Regions from separate parts of the Bradyrhizobium xenonodulans genome, predicted to be linked through region 2. Evidence: predicted binding sites of a transcription regulator. Region 2 holds the regulator's gene; each other region holds the start of a gene.

Region 1 (6,309 bases), 2.5 Mb from region 2:
CCGAGATCAGCACCGCGCCGAGCGGCGGCGCCAGCGCAAAGAAGTAGACGAAATTGCGCCCGAGCGGCTCGACCGGCGGACGGTAGATGATCGGCGCATCCTCGCCCTTGGCGACGAACAGGCCCGCATTCAGGAAGCTCAGCGCCGGGATCGCCGCCGCCCCGAGCACGAGCCCGCCGAGCAGCCAGGCCGCGTGCAGCGCGCGGGCGTTCAGCTCTGCGACTTGCGGCAAGGTCGGCAGGACCAGCGTCTCGGCGCGCATCAGCCAGACCGCATAGGGCAGCGCCAGCACGGCAACGACGATCAGCGCGAACAGCGGATCGAGCGCGCGCAGCGTGCGGCGGCCGCCGGCGGTCGCGATCGCGAAGACCACGAGCAGCAGGAGGAGGAAGATCGCTGCGGGCGTGGTCAGGAGCAGCAGGCCTGCCTCGATCGACCAGGCGAACCAGGCATTGCCGCGGCGTTGGCCGATGATCTGCCAGGAATGCAGCAGCAGTAGCGCCCAGAGCGGCCGCGCCAACACCAGCGGGCCGAAGTCGAGTGCGGACGAGGAGAACGCCAGCACGGTCATGGTCAGGAGCACGGCGAGCACCGCCTGCTGCGAGCCGACCACGGCGCGAGAGAGATGATAGAGCGCGACGAAGGTCGCGATCTCGCAGAGCTCGGCGAGCACATAGACGCCGAACACGTGGCCGCCGGCGGCGCGATAGGCGATGTCGGCGAGCCAGACCGGCAAAGGCGGGCCCAGATCAGTGCCGACCTGGTATTCGCGGCCGAACGCCAGCAGCGTCGCCAGCGTGCCGGGCGGGCTGCGGTAGAACGCCAGCGCCACGAACAGCCACATCGCGGCCTGGAGCAGCACGGCGATCCACACGATCAGCCGCGGCCGGGCGCGAATTAGCTCGATGACCAGGGAGGTAAACCGCATGCAACGTCCGAAAGATGCAGCCAACCCGTCCAGCCGGCCCTATTCGCTCACACTTGTTTTGATAAAGCGCGCTGCGCGTTGTGGCAACTTCGGTCTGCCCTCTCTCCCCGTCCACTTCTCTTCTCCCTCTCGCCGCTTGCGGGGAACGGGAGAAGAGGCCACAGCGAGAACGGAGTCCTAGAGACCGGTGGCGGCGCCGGCTTCCACGCTGGCTTCCACCTGCACCTCGACCTCGGTGACCGCAAACAGGTCCTGCACCGGCTCGACGGTCCAGGGCATGTGCTTGGCGCGGGCGGCGGCGACGGGGGCGAAGAAGCTGCGGTGGTGGATTGTGGGGCCGAGGCGGTTCAGCGCATCGAGATGCTCGGGGACGGCATAGCCCTTGTGCTGCTCGAAGCCGTAGCCGGGGCAGTCCTGCGCCAGCGCGCACATCAGGCGGTCGCGCGTCACTTTGGCGACGATCGAGGCCGCGGCGATCGACAGCACGATGCCGTCGCCGCCGATCACGGCCTCGCAGTCGCAAGCCGTGTCGAGCCGGTCGCGGCCGTCGACGAAGACATGCCTGGGCTGCTCGGGCAGTGCCACCACGGCGCGCTTCAGCGCCCAGAGCGAGGCACGCAGGATATTGTCGCGGTCGATGCGAGAGCGCGAGGCGACGGCGACCGAGACCTGCGCGGTAGCGCAGATCTTGTCGAACAGTCTTTCGCGCTCCTCGGCCGTCAGGCGCTTGGAATCGTCGATGCCGCGCGGAATGCGGTCGGGGTCGAGGATCACCGCAGCCGCCACCACGGGCCCCGCCAGCGGCCCACGGCCGGCCTCGTCGCAGCCCGCGATCGGCCAGATGCCGCGCTTGATCAGCGCGCGCTCGCGGCGGAAGCTCGGTGGAGCGATGGCGATGACGCCCTTCTTGCCGGCCGGAGCCTTCGCAACCTTGGCCACAGACGCTTTAGCCACGCTCGCAGGCGCCCGCTTCTCCGCAGCGTCGCTTTTCGACGCGTCTTTGGCCGGTTTCTTGGCGGACTTGTCCCGAATCATGGCCGGGATCGTGCGCAAGAGGCCTCGCCTGCGCAACCGGGAACCTCGCACAATTCCCGTTATTCAGGCCCGCCGCCCTACTCCGCCAGATGCACCCGCCGGTCCTCGCCGACCTCGATGCCGGGTGCAACCACGACTTCCCAGGGATGGCCGTCGGGATCAGTGAAATAACCGGAATAGCCGCCGTAATGGGTCTTGTGCGGCGCTTTCAGCAGCGCTGCACCCTTGTCGACAGCGAAAGCGAGCACCGCGTCGACCTCCTCACGCGCGCGACAGTTCCAGGCGAGCGTGACGCCGCGGAAGGTCGTCGGCCTCGGCTGGTCAGGCAAGGCAGCGTCAGCCGCGAGCTGGTCCCAGGGATACAGCGCGAGCACCGGACCGCCGGTATCGTAGAACGCGACGGCCTCGCCTGTGACCTTCAGCCGGCGCGAAAAGCCGAGCGCGTCGTAGAAGGCGATGCTGGCGCGGATGTCGCTGACGCCCAGCGTGATGACGGTGAGCCGCGGCACCGGCACGGTGAGTTCCTGACTCATGTTGCGCCTCTTCCATTCACGATCAGAACAGGTCGAGCTGCTCGCCGTTCCGCTTCGGCCTGGCAAAATGATCCGTGGTCAGCTTGGAGCGCCGCTTGTTCAGCCCGAGCCTGTCGCAGGCGATCTCGAAGCGGCGGCCGATGGTCCAGGCCATCGGGCCGGTGCCCTTCATCCGCTCGCCCCATTTGGCATCGTAGTCGCGGCCGCCGCGCATGTCGCGGATCAGCGTGAAGACGTGGCGATAGCGGTCCGGATAGTTGGCCATCAGCCATTCGCGGAAGAGATCGCGGACCTCCAGCGGCAGCCGCAGCAGCACGTAGGAGGCTTCCTTGACGCCGGCATGGGCGGCGGCATCGAGGATGCGCTCGATCTCGGAATCGTTCAGCGCGGGAATGACGGGCGCGACCATCACGGTTGTGGGAATGCCGACCTCCGAAAGCTGCTTCAGCGCCTCCAGCCGCTTCGGCGGCGTCGAGGCCCTAGGCTCCATGGTGCGTGCCAGCTTCGGATCGAGCGAGGTGACCGAGATCGCGACCTTGGCGAGGTTGCGCTTGGCCATCCGCGAAAGAATGTCGATGTCGCGCACCACCAGCGCCGACTTGGTAACGATGCCGACGGGATGGCCAGCGCGCTCCAGCACTTCGAGAATGCCGCGCATGATCTTCCGCTCGCGCTCGATCGGCTGATAGGGATCGGTGTTGGTGCCGATCGCGATCATCCGCGGCTCGTAGCCGGTCGCGGCGAGCTCCTTCTCGAGCAGCGACGGCGCCTCGGGCTTCACGAACAGCTTCGACTCGAAGTCGAGCCCCGGCGACAGCCCGAGATAGGCGTGCGTCGGCCGCGCGAAGCAGTAGACGCAGCCGTGCTCGCAGCCGCGATAGGGATTGATCGAGCGATCGAAGCCGATATCGGGGGAATCGTTCCGGGTGATCACCTTGCGGGAGGTGTCGACCGCCACACTGGTCTTGAACGGCGGCAGCTCTTCCAGGCTCTGCCAGCCGTCGTCGAAGGCGATTCGTGCCTCCGCCTCATAGCGGCCGCTGGCATTGGACTGCGCGCCGCGCCCTCGCCTGCGCGCGCGGTCGATGGCGACGCCAAGTTCTGGAAAATCAGAGTCCGCACCCGCCGGCTCGGAGGGCGCCTTGACCGGCGGGTGCTTGAGAGCATGAGAGGATGCTGCTGGACTCATGAAGCCAAGATAGCATGAGATAGGAACAAATCAAGAACGCAAACAAAAAACGTGAAAACAACCCCATGCACAGTAGAGCTGCCCAAACTTTGCGCGGGCGTTCTTGACCTCACGCAACATCACCGACTTCGCGATTTCGTTTGGTGGCGCCGAAGGATCGATCCCGCCAGAGCAGGGTTGGTGACGATCGTTGCGTGAAGGGTCGGCACAACATGACAAATCAACAACAATCGGCTCTGGGGAACAGCGACCTCGACCTCCTCGACCGCTACTGGCGCGCCGCGAACTACCTCTCCGTCGGGCAGATCTACCTGCTCGACAATCCGCTGCTGCGCGAGCCCTTGCGGCCCGAGCACATCAAGCCGCGCCTGCTCGGACATTGGGGCACGACGCCTGGGCTGAACTTCATCTATGCCCATCTCAACCGCGTCATCCGCGCGCTTGATGTCAGCGTGCTTTATGTTTGCGGACCCGGCCATGGCGGGCCGGGCATGGTGGCCAACACCTATCTTGAAGGCAGCTACAGCGAGATCTATCCCGATATCGCGCGCAATGCGGACGGATTGCGCAAGCTGTTCAGGCAGTTCTCCTTTCCCGGCGGCATTCCGAGCCATGCGGCGCCGGAAACGCCTGGCTCGATCCACGAAGGCGGCGAGCTCGGCTACGCGCTGGTGCACGCCTATGGCGCGGCATTCGACAACCCCGACCTGATCGTCGCCTGCGTCGTCGGCGACGGCGAGGCGGAAACCGGCCCGCTTGCCGCGTCCTGGCACTCGAACAAGTTCCTCAATCCCGCGCATGACGGCGCGGTGCTGCCGATCCTGCATCTCAATGGCTACAAGATCGCCAACCCGACCGTGCTCGGGCGGATGCCTGACAGCGAGATCCGCGATCTCTTCCGCGGCTTCGGCCACGAGCCGCTGTTCGTCGCCGGCGACGATCCCAAATTGATGCACCAGACCATGGCGGACGCGTTCGACGTCGCGTTCGCCAGCATCCGCTCGATCCAGCAGCACGCCCGCGGCGGACAAAAGATGGTCGAGCGGCCGCGCTGGCCGATGATCGTGCTGCGCAGCCCGAAGGGTTGGACCGGCCCGAAGGACGTGGACGGCAAGAAAGTCGAAGGTTTTTGGCGCGCGCATCAGGTGCCCGTCGCGGGCTGCCGCGAGAATCCGGCTCACTTAAAGATTCTCGAAGACTGGATGCGCAGCTACGAGCCGGAAAAGCTGTTCGACAGGAGCGGCGCACTCATCCCCGAGCTTCAGGCGCTGGCGCCCGATGGCGTCAGGCGCATGGGCGCCAATCCGCATGCCAATGGCGGTCTGTTGAAGAAGGAGCTGAAGCTGCCGGACTTCCGCAGCTTCGCCGTGGACGTGCGAGAGCCCGGCAGCGTCACCGGCGAGGCGACCCGCGAGCTCGGCAAATTCCTGCGCGACGTCATCCGCCTCAACGCGCAAGAGCGCAATTTCCGCATCATGGGCCCGGACGAGACCGCGTCAAACCGGCTGGACGCCGTGTTCGAGGCGACCGAACGGGTCTGGATGGAGCCGACGGAGCCTTACGACGTGCATCTCGCGCAGGATGGCCGCGTCATGGAGGTGCTGAGTGAGCATCTCTGCCAGGGCTGGCTCGAAGGCTATCTGCTCACGGGACGCCACGGATTCTTCTCCTGCTACGAGGCCTTCATCCACATCGTGGATTCCATGTTCAACCAGCATGCCAAATGGCTGAAGGTGACGCGGCATCTGCCGTGGCGGCGGCCGATCGCCTCGCTCAATTATCTCCTGACCTCGCATGTCTGGCGCCAGGACCATAACGGCTTCAGCCATCAGGATCCCGGCTTCGTCGATCTCGTCGCCAACAAGAAGGCCGACATCGTCCGCATCTACTTCCCGCCGGATGCCAACACGCTGCTGTGGATCGCCGATCATTGCCTGCGCACCTACAACAGGATCAACGTCATCGTCGCCGGCAAGCAGCCGGCGCCGCAATGGCTGTCGATGCAGGACGCGGCCACGCATTGCGATGCCGGCATCGGGATCTGGACCTGGGCCGGCAACGAGGACACCGATGGCGAGCCCGATGTGGTGATGGCCTGCGCCGGCGACGTGCCGACACTGGAGACGCTCGCCGCCGTCGATCTCTTGCGCAAGGCGCTGCCGGATCTGAAGATCCGCGTCGTCAACGTCGTCGACCTGATGACGCTGCAACCGAATGAGCAGCACCCTCACGGGCTTTCGGATCGCGACTTCGACAGCCTGTTCACATCGGGCAAGCCCGTCATCTTCGCCTATCACGGCTATCCCTATCTGATCCACCGTCTCACCTATAACCGCACCAACCATGCCGGCCTGCATGTGCGCGGCTTCGCCGAGGAAGGCACCACGACGACGCCGTTCGACATGGTCGTGCTCAACGGGCTCGATCGCTATCACCTCGCCATCGAGGCGATCGAGCGCGTGCCGGGGCTCGCGATCAAGGCGGCGCAAGTGAAGCAGCAGTTCCGCGACAAGCTCATCGAACATTCGCGTTACGTGCGCGAGCACGGCGAGGACATGCCGGAGATCCGTGACTGGGTCTGGCCGGGCAAGACGGATTGACGTCATGGCGGCGTCGGTCCTCGT
Region 2 (6,309 bases):
CCTGTCCATCCGCAGGAAGCTGCCGCACGGCTTGCAGAGCTTTTTCGAGCAGTTTTGTCATCGAGGCAAAGATAAGCTCAACGGGTGCCAAAGGGAAGTGTAGCGCGGTAAGCGATTCCCGCCCCGTTTTGCTTCGGCTCCTCCACTCGGCTAGAACTCAACCACGACACCTTCGATTTGTGGGAGTTTCACCCGTGGCCCTCATGCCGGTTTCCGACGCGCTCGCCGCGGTGCTCGCCGGCGCGGAGCCGCTGCCTGAAGAGATGGTAGCTCTCGACCAGGCCTTCCATCGCGTGCTCGCGCGCGACGTCGCGGCGCGGCGCACGCAGCCGCCGCAGGCGATGTCGGCGATGGACGGCTATGCGGTGCGCGCGGCCGACGCTGCAAAGATCGATTCCCAGCTCAACGTGATCGGCGAAGTCGCGGCGGGCCGGCCGTTCGCCGGATCGGTCGGCACCGGCGAAGCGGTGCGGATCTTCACTGGCGGCGTCGTTCCCGATGGCGCCGACGCGGTCGTGATCCAGGAGGACACGGTTGTCGACGCCAAGCGCATCACGATCAAGGAAGCCGCGGTGCCAGGACGGCACATCCGGCCCGCCGGCGTCGACTTCCGCGAGGGCGACGTGCTCCTGCGCAAGGGCAGCCGTCTCACCGAGCGCGACCTCGCCCTCGCCGCGGGCATGAACCACCCGCACCTCGCCGTCCACCGCCTTCCCAAGGTCGCGATCCTCGCCACCGGTGACGAGCTGGTGATGCCGGGCTCGACGCCCGGTCACGGCCAGATCGTCTATTCCAACGGCTACGCCCTGCACGCGCTCGCCCGCAGCGAGGGCGCGGATACCGTCGACCTCGGTATTGCCGCCGACACGCTGGAGGCCACCACGGCCGGCATCCGCCGCGCCCGCGAAAGCGGCGCCGACATCCTGATCACGACCGGCGGCGCCTCGGTCGGCGACCACGATCTGGTGCAGCAGGCGCTGAGGGACGAAGGTATCTCGATGGCGTTCTGGAAGATCGCGATGCGGCCGGGCAAGCCGATGATGAACGGGCAGCTCGGGGCGATGCGCGTGATCGGCCTGCCCGGCAATCCGGTGTCGTCCTACGTGTGCAGTTTCCTGTTTCTCGTCCCGCTGATTCGTGCGCTGTCGGGTCGCTCAGTGATTCATCATCGCCGCGAGCGCGCCGTGCTCGGCCGCGACGTCGGCGCCAATGATCAGCGCGAGGATTATCTGCGGGCGCGCCTGGAGATGCGCGACGACGGCGCGCTGATTGCTGTTCCGGTCAATCACCAGGATTCCTCGCTGCTTGCAAATCTCGCTGCGGCACAGGCACTTCTCGTGCGCGCACCATTCGCACCGAAAGCCGAGGCCGGCACGCCTTGCGAGGTGTTGCGACTGCCCGTCTGAACGCTTCGTTCGCGTGCGTTCCGCGAACTTTGTCGCGTTCACGGTAAATTAAGCAGTTGCGGAACATGTATCGAACATATAGTGTCCGTTCATGATTTGTTTCGAGGATGTAGCGGCTTATCGCTGAATTCATCGTCTCGGAATCGAACGACATCAACCGGGGGATTTTGGTCGAGATGTTAACGCGCAAACAATACGAGCTCCTGCGGTTCATCAGCGAACGGCTGAAGGAAAGCGGCGTGCCGCCCTCCTTCGACGAGATGAAGGACGCGCTCGACCTGCGCTCGAAGTCGGGCATCCATCGCCTGATCACCGCGCTCGAGGAGCGCGGCTTCATTCGCCGCCTGCCCAACCGCGCCCGCGCCATCGAGGTGATCAAGCTGCCCGAGCTTCAGGCGGCCGCCGGCAACCGTCGCGGCTTCACGCCGAGCGTCATCGAGGGCAATCTCGGCAAGGTGCGGACGACCTCCAGCCCGCCCGCCGACGAGGGCGAGCGCCCTGTCGCGGTGCCCGTCATGGGCCGGATTGCGGCCGGCACGCCGATCGAGGCCTTGCAGACCCGCAGCCACACCATCAGCGTCCCGCCCGACATGCTCGGCTCGGGCGAGCATTACGCGCTCGAAGTGCGCGGCGATTCCATGGTGGAGGCCGGCATCCTCGACGGCGACATGGCGCTGATCCAGCGCAACGAGAGCGCCGACACCGGCGACATCGTGGTGGCGCTGATCGACGACGAGGAAGCGACCCTGAAGCGCTTCCGCCGCCGCGGCGCCTCGATCGCGCTCGAGCCCGCCAATGCAGCCTATGAGGTCCGCATCCTGCCGCCCAACCGGGTGAAGATCCAGGGCAAGCTGATCGGGCTGTACCGGAAGTACTGATGGCGAGGGTACCTCGTATTGGAGGTACTTGGTTATCGCAGGTACTTGGTATCGAAGGTACTTGGTATCGAAGGTACTTGGTATCGAAGGTATTTGGTATCGAAGGTATTTGGCGCGATCGACGATCGCCCTCAACGATTGGAGCGGATGATTGTCCGCTCCCGCTGGATAGTCTTTCTGGTTTCGCGCAGATTATCCGGCCGCTCCTCCGGCGCTAGATCCTCGGCACGCCGCACGAAGCAAGCGTTGCTTCGCGGCCTTGACTGACCGAGGAGACGACCATGCGCAACATCATCGTGGGTACAGTCGCGGCGGCGCTGATGGCAGCATCAGCGTCGCAAGCCTTCGCCGCACCATCGCGTCACCATGTCCGCAAGGAGATGGCAGCCAGCGCGGAGGTCCGCAGCGCGCGTCATGCGATCGAGCAACCGTCGCAGCCGGGCTGGCAATACTCCGGTTGGTCGGCACCGGCAGGGCGTTGACACGCGCCACCGAAATGCACGGGCGCAGGCTTTGTTCCTAACGGATTCGGGAAAGATAATGTGATCGCGGCCTGCCGCGGCGAGCCGCAGATTTGCCTACAACCGGGCAGAGCCTTCATACTTTCACTCTGATGGAGGCTTGCGCCTCGGGAAGAGACGCGGGTCGCCATCTCTGCATGAGGAGCACCCGATGTGTGACTACAGCCTGCATGCCGTCGCGTCGCGTCCCGCCGAAGTCGGCGAGACGGTCGTCACGACAACCTTCCGCGGCACCTCGACGCGCGGCTTTGCCTCCGCGGCCGATCCGACCGTCGCGGTCTGTCTGCTGCCGGGAACGGAGCTCGCCTTCGCCGACAACGTCCGCTACGACAATCGCTGGATCTGGACGCGCACCGTCAACTCGCGCGTCGGCAAGTTCGGCAAGATCGATCCCCACATTCCCGATCGCCATCATGACGCGATCGAATTCCCCGACGGCAAATACGTGCTGGTGACGCAGCTCGTTGAAGGCCAGCGCGCGACCGTCCTGCAACTGCCCGTGACTCAGCCGGTTGGCGAGCGCGAGCACAAGCCGGAGATCATCGCCGACAGCCGGCCGACCATCACCCGCCTGCCGATCGGGTGACGCGGCCTTCCCCGCCGCCAGGCTGGGGCCAGGATTGAAATCGCCATCGCCGGCCGAGGCCGGCGAGATGGTTTGGTTGCGTTTCAAAAATCCGATCCGGCGGGTCAACTCGCCATACCTTCCACCGCACGAAGTTTGCGCTGTCCTGCCTGAATTTTGAACGTCCGTTCCACAGCCAGATGGCCGATGCTGTTCCCGGCTTGAGGCGGCGGACACGTTCGATGAAAACCTTCATTCGCGTCGTTGAACTCTGGGTACCCGACCGGACGCGGATGCGGCTGGAATTCGGCGGCGGCCTCTACGGCGACGAGGGCCTCTCCGCCTTCAGGTCCGTCAGCGAAACCTTGCGCTTCGGATATGACGAAGGCCTTCCCGGCAAGGCCTGGGCCAGCGGCCATCCCGTGATCCTCACAAAATTCGCCAACTCCTATTTCAAGCGAACCGACCAGGCCCTCGCGGCCGGCCTGACCTGCGGCGTGGCGGTGCCGGTGTTTGCAGGCGAATTCCTCCAAGCCGTCATGGTGCTGTTCTGCGGTGACGACGAGGCGCATGTCGGCGCGATCGAGCTCTGGCACAACGATGCCGACATCTCCCACGAGATGGGGCTCGTCGACGGTTATTACGGCACTGCCGACATGTTCGAATTCAACTCCCGCCACACCAGATTTCCGCGCGGCTTTGGCCTGCCCGGACGCACCTGGAAGGCCGGCATGCCGCTCATTATCAAGGATTTGCACGACGCCAGGAGCTTCCTGCGCTGGGAGGACGCCGCCAAGGTCGGGATCAATCTCGGCGTCGGCGTGCCCTATCGGACCGGCACCAACCAGACCTTTGTCCTCACATTCCTCTCGGCGCAGGCAACCCCGATTGCGCGACGCTTCGAGATCTGGGTCCCGAACGAGGCCCGTTCGGCATTGATCTTTCGCGCCGGCGATTGCAGCGCGCAGACCGACCTCGCTGCGCTCTACGCAACGAAATCCATCGCCAAAGGCGAAGGCAGCATCGGCGGCGCCTGGGCGACCGGCATGCCCGCGCTCAACGAGGATCTCGCGCATGACGGCTCGATCGCGGGCGCCGAGGCCCGCGCAGCCGGCTTCCGCCGGATGGTGGCCTTGCCGGTCATCGGCAGCACGGCACTCGACGCCATGCTGGTCTGGTATCTGTAGCGCCGCTCAATCCTCGGCTTGCAGGTCCGCCTCGGACGGCGTCGCGTCCCGATTGCGGGACGCGGCCGCCGGCGGCGCAAGGCTCGCCCCGAAATCACTCTCGCGCGCGATGGCCGGCGACCACGGGCGGTCGGTGCCCCTCGGCTTCACCGCCTGCACCGCAAAGCCGTCGCCGCGCTGCGTCAGCGCCAGTGCGCCCTGCCCTGCAAGGCGCTGACGATCGACCACCATCGCCGCGCAATCCGGCGGCGCGGGCCGCGCCGTCACCACCAGCGCGGCCCGGCTGCAATCATCTGCCAATGAATCGATGCGCAACGCCAGCGCGACCAGGCGGCCGTCGGCGAGCGGCGTCACACAGCCGGACTCGTCGCAGGACACACCAGCGCCAAGCGAGGGACTGCCGGCATCGCGCGGATCGGCGTCGGCAGCCAGCCACTCCCTAAGCAGAAAGCTGTCCTTGCCGGCCCTGATCAGATGTAGTTGGCCGTCCCTGCCTCGCACCGCGACGCTCTGGCCGTCACCGGCGATCAGAATGTCGGGCTGACGCGCCGCCAGTCCCCAGAGGATCCCGGCCAGCAGCACCAGCGCGCCGGTCCAGCGCAGCGGCGTGCGCAACAGGCCCATCACGATGATCCCCAGGCTTGCCACGACCAGCGGCGCGATGCCGAAAGCCGGGATGCGGCCGACCGCACCCGGCAGCGATGCCACCCAGCGCGAGACCAGGACCATCCAGTCGATGCCGATCCCCATCAGCCACCAGAACACGCCGTCGAGCCCGAACAGCGCCGCAAGCAATCCCAGCAGCCCGGCCGGCATCACCAGCGCCGAGACCACCGGCATCGCGCCGAGATTGGCAAGCACGCCGTACGGCGTGACGCGGTGGAAGTGGAAGGCGGCATAGGGCGTGGTCGCAAGCCCCGCGATCAGCGAGGCCAGGAACAGCATGGCGATCTCGCGGCCGCCCCACATCGCAATGCGAGCGGTCGCGGAATGGTCGGGCGAGGCGAACAGGTTCGGCATGCCGACCTGCACCAGCGCGACCAGCCCCAGCGTTGCCGCGAACGACATCTGGAAGCTCGGGTGCACCAGCGCTTCCGGCGCGACCGCCAGCACGATCAGCGCCGCCACCGCCAGCGTGCGGAACGTGATGGCGCGGCGATCGACCATCACGGCGATCAGCACCACGGCCGTCATGAAGAACGATCTTTGCGTCGCGACCTCGGCGCCCGACAGCAGCAGGTAGAACGCAGCCGCGACCAGCGCGGCAGCCGCCGACCATTTCTTGATGGCAAAGCCCACCGCCAGTCCCGGGATCAGCGCAAGCAGCGCGCGCACCGCGAAGAAGACGACGCCGGCGACGACGGCCATGTGATAGCCGGAGATCGACAGCACGTGGCCGAGCCCCGAAATGAACATCGCATCGTTGACGGGCGTGGTGATCGCGTCACGCCGGCCGGTCAGCAGCGCGGTTGCGATCGCACGGTTGTCGCCGTCGAGCGTGGCGCGGATGCGCGCATCGATCGCATCGCGCAGGCCCTGCATGAAAGCGGCGTAGCGCAGCCTGATGCCGCCGGTCTCGGGCGGCGCCGACACCGTGATCGCGCCCATTGCGAAACCGGAGGCGCCGATACTCTGGAAGAACATATCACGCGAAAAATCGTAGCTGCCGGGACGGACCGGCGAGATCGGCGGCATCAGCCGCGCCTTCAGCTGCACGAAGCTGCCGACCTCGGGCGCGGTCCCCTTGCGCAC
Region 3 (6,309 bases), 3.5 Mb from region 2:
ACCTGGCCGCGCGCATGCACGCCGGCATCGGTGCGGCCGGCGCCATGGACCCGCGCGTCCGTTCCGGTCATCGCCTTCACGGCCGCTTCCAGCGCGCCCTGCACCGAGGGCAGCGTCTCCTGCACCTGCCAGCCGAAGAACGGCGCGCCGTCATATTCGATGGTGAGCTTGTAGCGGGGCATCTCAATCCGGGTGGTGTCATCATCCGCGAAGGCGGATGATCCAGTACTCCGAGACATCTCTATTCAGCCGAGAAGCCTCGGCGTACTGGATACCCCGCCTTCGCGGGGTATGACAGCGTCAGGTGAATTTGGCGCCTGCTTTCAGCGGTACGCCGCGCAAAAAGTCCGCGGCCTGCATCCGGCCCTTGCCTTCGCGCTGGAGCTCGATGATGCGGATGGCGCCGTCGCCACAGGCGATGGTGAGGAGATCGTCGAGCACCTCGCCCGGCGCACCCGAGCCTTTCGCGAGCTCACAGCGCAGGATTTTGACGCGCGCACTCTCGAGCTCGACCCAGGCGCCGGGGAACGGCGACAGGCCATGGATGTGGCGCAGCACGGCGCGCGCCGGTTTGGTCCAGTCGATCCGCGCTTCGGCCTTGTCGATCTTGGCAGCGTAAGTGACGCCGTCCTCGCTCTGCTTCTTGAGCTGGAGCCCGCCGCGGGCGAGCGCGGCCATGGCGCGCACCATCAGATCGGCGCCGAGGCGGGAGAGGCGATCGTGCAGGTCGACGGCGGTCATCGTGTCGGTGATCGGAAGGCGCTCGGCCATGGCGACATCGCCGGTGTCCAGGCCGACGTCCATCTTCATCACCATCACGCCACTCTCGGCATCGCCGGCCATGATCGCGCGATTGATCGGCGCCGCACCCCGCCAGCGCGGCAAGAGCGAAGCATGCAGATTGTAGCAGCCGAGCTTCGGCGCATCGAGGATCGCCTGCGGCAGAATCATGCCATAGGCAACGACGACGGCCGCATCGGCGTCGAAGGCGCTGAACTCGTCGCGCGCTTCCGGTGTCTTCAGCGTCTTCGGCGTCAGCACGGGAATGCCGAGTCTTCGCGCGGCCTCCTCGACCGGGGTCGGCTGCAATTGCAGGCCGCGCCGCCCGCCAGGCTTCGGCGCGCGGGTGTAGACGGCGACGATCTCGTGGCCATGCGCGACCAGCTCGAGCAGCGTCGGCACGGAGAAATCGGGCGTGCCCATGAAGATCAGGCGGAGGGGCATCAACGGAACCTCACTCCGCGCGCTTGGCGGCTTTCTCGAACTTCTTGATCACGCGGTCGCGCTTGAGCTTCGACAGATAGTCGACGAACAAGACGCCGTTGAGGTGGTCGATCTCGTGCTGGATGCAGGTGGCGTAGAGGCCTTCGGCATCCTCCTCGTGCACCTTGCCGTCGAGATCGGTGAAGCGGACGCGCACCTTCGCCGGTCTCTCGACCTCCTCGTAATATTCGGGGATCGAGAGGCAGCCCTCCTCGTAGACCGAGAGCTCCTCCGAGGCGGAGAGAATCTCCGGATTGATGAAGACGCGCGGAAGCGGCGTGGTCTCGCCGTTCTCGTCGCGCTTGGCGAGGTCCATGGTGATCAGCCGCAACGGCTGCGCGACCTGGATCGCGGCAAGCCCGATGCCGGGCGCGTCGTACATGGTCTCGAACATGTCGTCGGCAAGCTTGCGGATCTCCGGCGTGACCTTTTCGATCGGCTTGGAGACCAGACGCAGCTGCTTGTCGGGCAGGATGATGATTTCTCGGAGGGCCATGGCCGCGATTTAATCCGCGCGCCCGATGCGGTCAATGCGGCCGGGAACCCCGTTAACCCTCCGCTAACCATAAAACTTCAGGTTTCGTTAACCATGAAAATTAAGAGATGATTAACCATAAAAATTAGGAGGCGATTAACCCATAACGTTCGCTATTCGTTCGCGGCAGGCGCCGAATCGGCTACAAGCGGGCATGAACGAGATCATTTTCTTGGCTGGCGACTGGCCGGTGCGCACCATCGATGCGCTGATCGGCTTTGGCGCCCTCGTCCTCATCCTGCTGGTGGTGATTGCCGTGGTGATCGCCCGCTCGGGGCGGCGCGGCGCGGAACTCGCGATGGCGAGCGCGATCCGGGCCGACGAGCTCGAGGAGCGCCTGAGCCAAGTGCTGCACGCCCAGAGCGAGGCGGCCGGGCGGGCCGACGCCATGACCCAGGCGCTGGCCGGTCGCCAGGCCGAGATGGCGCGCGCGGTCAACGAGCGGCTGGATTCGGTGACCCATCGTGTCGGCCAGTCCATGGAGCACACCACCCGGAACACCATGGAGAGCCTGCGCGCGCTGCACGAGCGGCTCGGCATCATCGACAGCGCCCACAAGAACCTGACCGACCTCACCACGCAGGTGACCACCTTGCGCGACGTGCTCGCCAACAAGCAGTCGCGCGGCGCCTTCGGCCAGGCGCGGATGGAGGCGATCGTCCAGGACGGCTTGCCGAAGGGCGCCTACGAATTCCAGTTCACGCTCTCGACCGGCAAGCGGCCCGACTGCGTGGTGTTCCTGCCCGATCAGCGCCCGCTCTGCATCGACGCAAAATTTCCGCTGGAAGCGATGACCGCGCTGCACGACGCGCGCACCGACGAGGAGCGCAGGGTCGCCACGCAGCGGCTGCGCGGCGACGTCATGAAGCATGTCAGCGACATCGCCGAAAAATATCTCGTCGCCGGCGAGACCCAGGAGATGGCGCTGATGTTCGTGCCGTCGGAATCGGTCTACGCGGAAATCCACGACGGCTTCGACGACGTGATCCAGAAGGCCTACCGCGCCCGTGTGGTGCTGGTGTCGCCGTCGCTGCTGATGCTGGCGATCCAGGTCATGCAGCAGATCATGAAGGACGCGCGCATGCGCGATGCCGCCGACCAGATCCGCACTGAGGTCATCAAGCTCGGCGACGATTTGGGACGCCTGCGCGACCGCGTGCTGAAGCTGCAGAAGCATTTTGCCGACGTGAACGAGGACGTGCGGCAGGTGCTGATCTCCGCCGACAAGATCGAGAAGCGCGCCGGGCGAATCGAGGAGCTCGATTTCAGCAAGACCGACGCACCGGAAGGCCCGCATCTCGTCGCGACGGGGGCGGCGGAGCTGTTCCCAAGGAAGCTCCAGGCGGGGGAGTGATTCTGCTCCACGATCCGGTAAGCTGCCGCCCCAACACCGCTGTCGTCGCCCGGCTTGACCGGGCGACCCAGTATTCCAGAGACGGCAGATGGGCGAACGCTGCTACTACGTCTACATCCTCGCCAGCAAGATCGGCGGCACGCTCTATATCGGCGTAACGAATGATCTCATCCGCCGCGTGGCAGAGCACAAATCAAAGCTGATCGAGAGCTTCACGGAAAAATATGACGTCGCCAGGCTGGTCTATTTCGAACAATTCGATGATCCCGAGAATGCGATCAAGCGGGAGAAGCGGCTGAAGAAGTGGAACAGAGCCTGGAAAGTTCGGTTGATCGAGAAGAACAATCCGAATTGGGATGATCTGTATCACGAGATTGCCGGCTCACCATGATGGCGTCATGCCCCGCGAAGGCGGGGCATCCAGTACGCCGCAGCGGTCGTGATTGAACCGAGACGCTGGTGAGTACTGGATCGTCCGCCTTCGCGGACGATGACAGCGAGTGGGTGTTGAGAGCTTCCGCCTCACCGGCTACCGCCAGAGTCTTTTCCCCCAGAATCTGCTAACACGCCCCCATGACTGCACCCGACGCCACCTCGCCCACCGCCCCCGCCACCTCCTGGCGCGACAGCCTGGCCGTTTACCTGCAGCCGCGGGTGCTGATCGTGCTGTTCCTCGGCTTTTCCTCAGGCCTGCCGCTGGCGCTGTCGGGCTCGACGCTGCTGGTGTGGATGCGCGAGGCCGGGGTCGACCTCAAGACCATCGGGCTGTTTGCGCTGGTCGGCACGCCCTACACACTGAAATTTTTATGGGCGCCGCTGGTGGATGCGCTGCATGTGCCGCTGTTCACGCGCGCCTTCGGGCGGCGGCGTGGCTGGCTGCTGTTCTCGCAGCTATTGCTGATCGTCGCGATCCTGCTGCTGGCACTGACCGACCCCGCCCGCTCGCCGTTCTATGTCGCACTCGGCGCGCTGCTGGTGGCGACGACGTCGTCGACGCAGGACATCGTCGTCGACGCCTTCCGCGTCGAGAGCCTGCCCGAGAGCGAGCAGGCCGCCGGCATGGCCGCCTACGTCGCCGCCTATCGCATCGGCATGCTGGTCTCGACCGCGGGCGCGCTGTTCATCGTCTCGGGCTTCGAGGGCACCGGCCTCACGCGCACCTCGGCCTGGATGTGGGGCTATGTGGTGATGGCGGCGATGGTGCTGATCGGGACGATCACGGCGCTGGTCGCGACCGAGCCCGAGCAATCGGTGCGGGCGGAAGCTGCGACGCAAACCGAGACCGCGTTCGCACGCGTGCTGAACGCAGCGATCGGCGCCTTCTCCGAGTTCCTGTCGCGCAAGGACGCGCTCGCCGCGCTCGCCTTCGTGGTGCTGTTCAAGTTCACCGACGCGTTCTCGGGCACCATGACGGCGCCGTTCGTGATCGACCTCGGCTTCACCCGCAACGATTATGCGGCGATCGTGAAAGGCGTCGGCCTCGCTGCGACACTGATCGGCGGCTTTGCCGGCGGTTTTGTCGCGCGGCGCTATCCGCTGGCAGCATCGCTCTGGATCGGCGGCGTGGTGCAGGCGCTGGCCAATCTGACCTTCTCCTGGCTCGCAGTGGTCGGCACCAATCAATGGGCGCTGGCGCTCGCCATCTGCGCCGAGAACTTCACCAGCGCCATCGGCACCGTGATCTTCGTCGCCTATCTGTCGGCGCTGTGCCAGAACCCGCTGCACACAGCGACGCAATATGCGCTGCTCACCGCTCTGGCCGCGGTGGGGCGGACGTATCTCTCGTCAGGCGCAGGCTTCGTGGCTGATATGACCGGCTGGCCGCTGTTCTTCGTGATCTGCGTGCTAGTGGCGATCCCGAGCCTGGTGCTGCTGGCCTGGCTGCAGAAGCGCGGGCATTTTGAGGCGTTGGGGCCGGTAAGGGTGTAGCAACCACTGTCATGCCCCGCGAAGGCGGGGCATCCAGTATTCCAGAGACGGTCGTGATTGACCGAGAAGCCGCGGCGTACTGGATCGCCCGCCTTCGCGGGCGATGACACCGGAATCGTGGAGAGACGCCCCCTTTACTGCTTCCTGATCAGGCTCCACTTCGTGATCACGGCCTCGCTGATCTGGCCGGGATCGCTGGCGCAGGCGATCTCGTCGACCTTGACCGAGATCTCCTTGCCGACGAACGATTTCAGCTGCGTGGCCTGCGCGTCGCTGGAGGTGACGAGCTGGAACGTCTCAGGGCCGGTCTCGAGATTGCACAGCCCGTTCGGCGGCGGCAAGCGGCGCGGCTCGGAGGTGATCTGATAGGTCGCGATGCGCTTGCCGGCGTTCTTGACGTCGCGCACCTTCATTGCGTTCAACTCGCCCGAGAGCACCTCGCCGGCGTTGATCGGCTTGCCGGGCTTCGACGGCGGCGGCGCCCCGTCGTCCTGCTGCGCGGAGATGGCCGGGCTCGCCAGCAGCATCATCGTCGCGACCAAAGCCGATCGTGTGGCGAAAAGTTTCGTCATGTCGTCCGTTCCGTAAGTCTGGATGGCTAGAACAGGGTGCGCTGCCGCATCGCGGCCGATAGCGTACCTTCATCGAGATAATCAAGCTCGCCGCCGACCGGCACGCCATGCGCAAGCCGCGTCACCTTCACATTGGCGTCCTGGAGCAGGTCGGTGATGTAATGCGCCGTGGTCTGACCGTCGACCGTGGCATTCAGCGCCAGGATGATCTCGTGCACCTCGGCCGCGTGGGCACGCGCGACCAGCGCGTCGATGGTGAGGTCTTGCGGGCCGACGCCGTCGAGCGGCGACAATGTCGCGCCCAGCACATGATAGCGTCCCTGGGTCGCATTGGCCCGCTCCAGCGCCCAGAGATCGGCAACGTCGGCGACGACGACGATGATCGCTGGATCGCGCTTCGGATCGGTGCAGACCGTGCAGGGATTTTGCGTGTCGATGTTGCCGCAGGTCTTGCAGACCTGGACCTTGTCGAGCGCGACCTGCAAGGCCGAAGACAGCGGCATCATCAGCGCTTCGCGCTTCTTGATCAGGTGCAGCGCCGCGCGCCGCGCCGAGCGCGGACCGAGGCCCGGCAGCCGTGCGAGGAGCTGGACCAGCCGCTCGATTTCGGGACCTGCAACCGCGCCCATCTTACTGGCCGAACAGCCCCGGCGGCA

What was found. The regulator LexA, encoded in region 2, represses DNA repair genes until DNA is damaged. The targets are predictions, from matches to a motif close to TGTTCNNNNTGTGTTCNG.
Region 1: I3J27_RS08835 (PA0069 family radical SAM protein) is a predicted target of LexA. The motif match lies at 3,707-3,724, and genes of this name have one in related genera.
Region 3: I3J27_RS37070 (DNA recombination protein RmuC) is a predicted target of LexA. The motif match lies at 1,906-1,923, and genes of this name have one in related genera.

The regions. Positions count from the first base shown of each region.
Region 1 is NZ_CP089391.1:1,881,472-1,887,780, reverse strand. It holds gene I3J27_RS08850 (glycosyltransferase family 39 protein) at 1-928, opposite strand, end outside; gene rnhB (ribonuclease HII) at 1,106-1,999, opposite strand; gene I3J27_RS08840 (VOC family protein) at 2,041-2,496, opposite strand; gene I3J27_RS08835 (PA0069 family radical SAM protein) at 2,519-3,685, opposite strand; gene I3J27_RS08830 (phosphoketolase family protein) at 3,898-6,285, shown strand; gene I3J27_RS08825 (acetate/propionate family kinase) at 6,290-6,309, shown strand, end outside.
Region 2 is NZ_CP089391.1:4,353,690-4,359,998, forward strand. It holds gene I3J27_RS20480 (hypothetical protein) at 1-61, opposite strand, end outside; gene I3J27_RS20485 (molybdopterin molybdotransferase MoeA) at 195-1,406, shown strand; gene lexA (transcriptional repressor LexA) at 1,583-2,284, shown strand; gene I3J27_RS20495 (hypothetical protein) at 2,566-2,766, shown strand; gene I3J27_RS20500 (hypothetical protein) at 2,957-3,391, shown strand; gene I3J27_RS20505 (GAF domain-containing protein) at 3,613-4,557, shown strand; gene I3J27_RS20510 (ComEC/Rec2 family competence protein) at 4,564-6,309, opposite strand, start outside.
Region 3 is NZ_CP089391.1:7,846,822-7,853,130, forward strand. It holds gene truA (tRNA pseudouridine(38-40) synthase TruA) at 1-182, opposite strand, end outside; gene fmt (methionyl-tRNA formyltransferase) at 301-1,224, opposite strand; gene def (peptide deformylase) at 1,235-1,759, opposite strand; gene I3J27_RS37070 (DNA recombination protein RmuC) at 1,953-3,152, shown strand; gene I3J27_RS37075 (GIY-YIG nuclease family protein) at 3,241-3,543, shown strand; gene I3J27_RS37080 (AmpG family muropeptide MFS transporter) at 3,726-5,081, shown strand; gene I3J27_RS37085 (hypothetical protein) at 5,216-5,653, opposite strand; gene recR (recombination mediator RecR) at 5,680-6,282, opposite strand; gene I3J27_RS37095 (YbaB/EbfC family nucleoid-associated protein) at 6,284-6,309, opposite strand, start outside.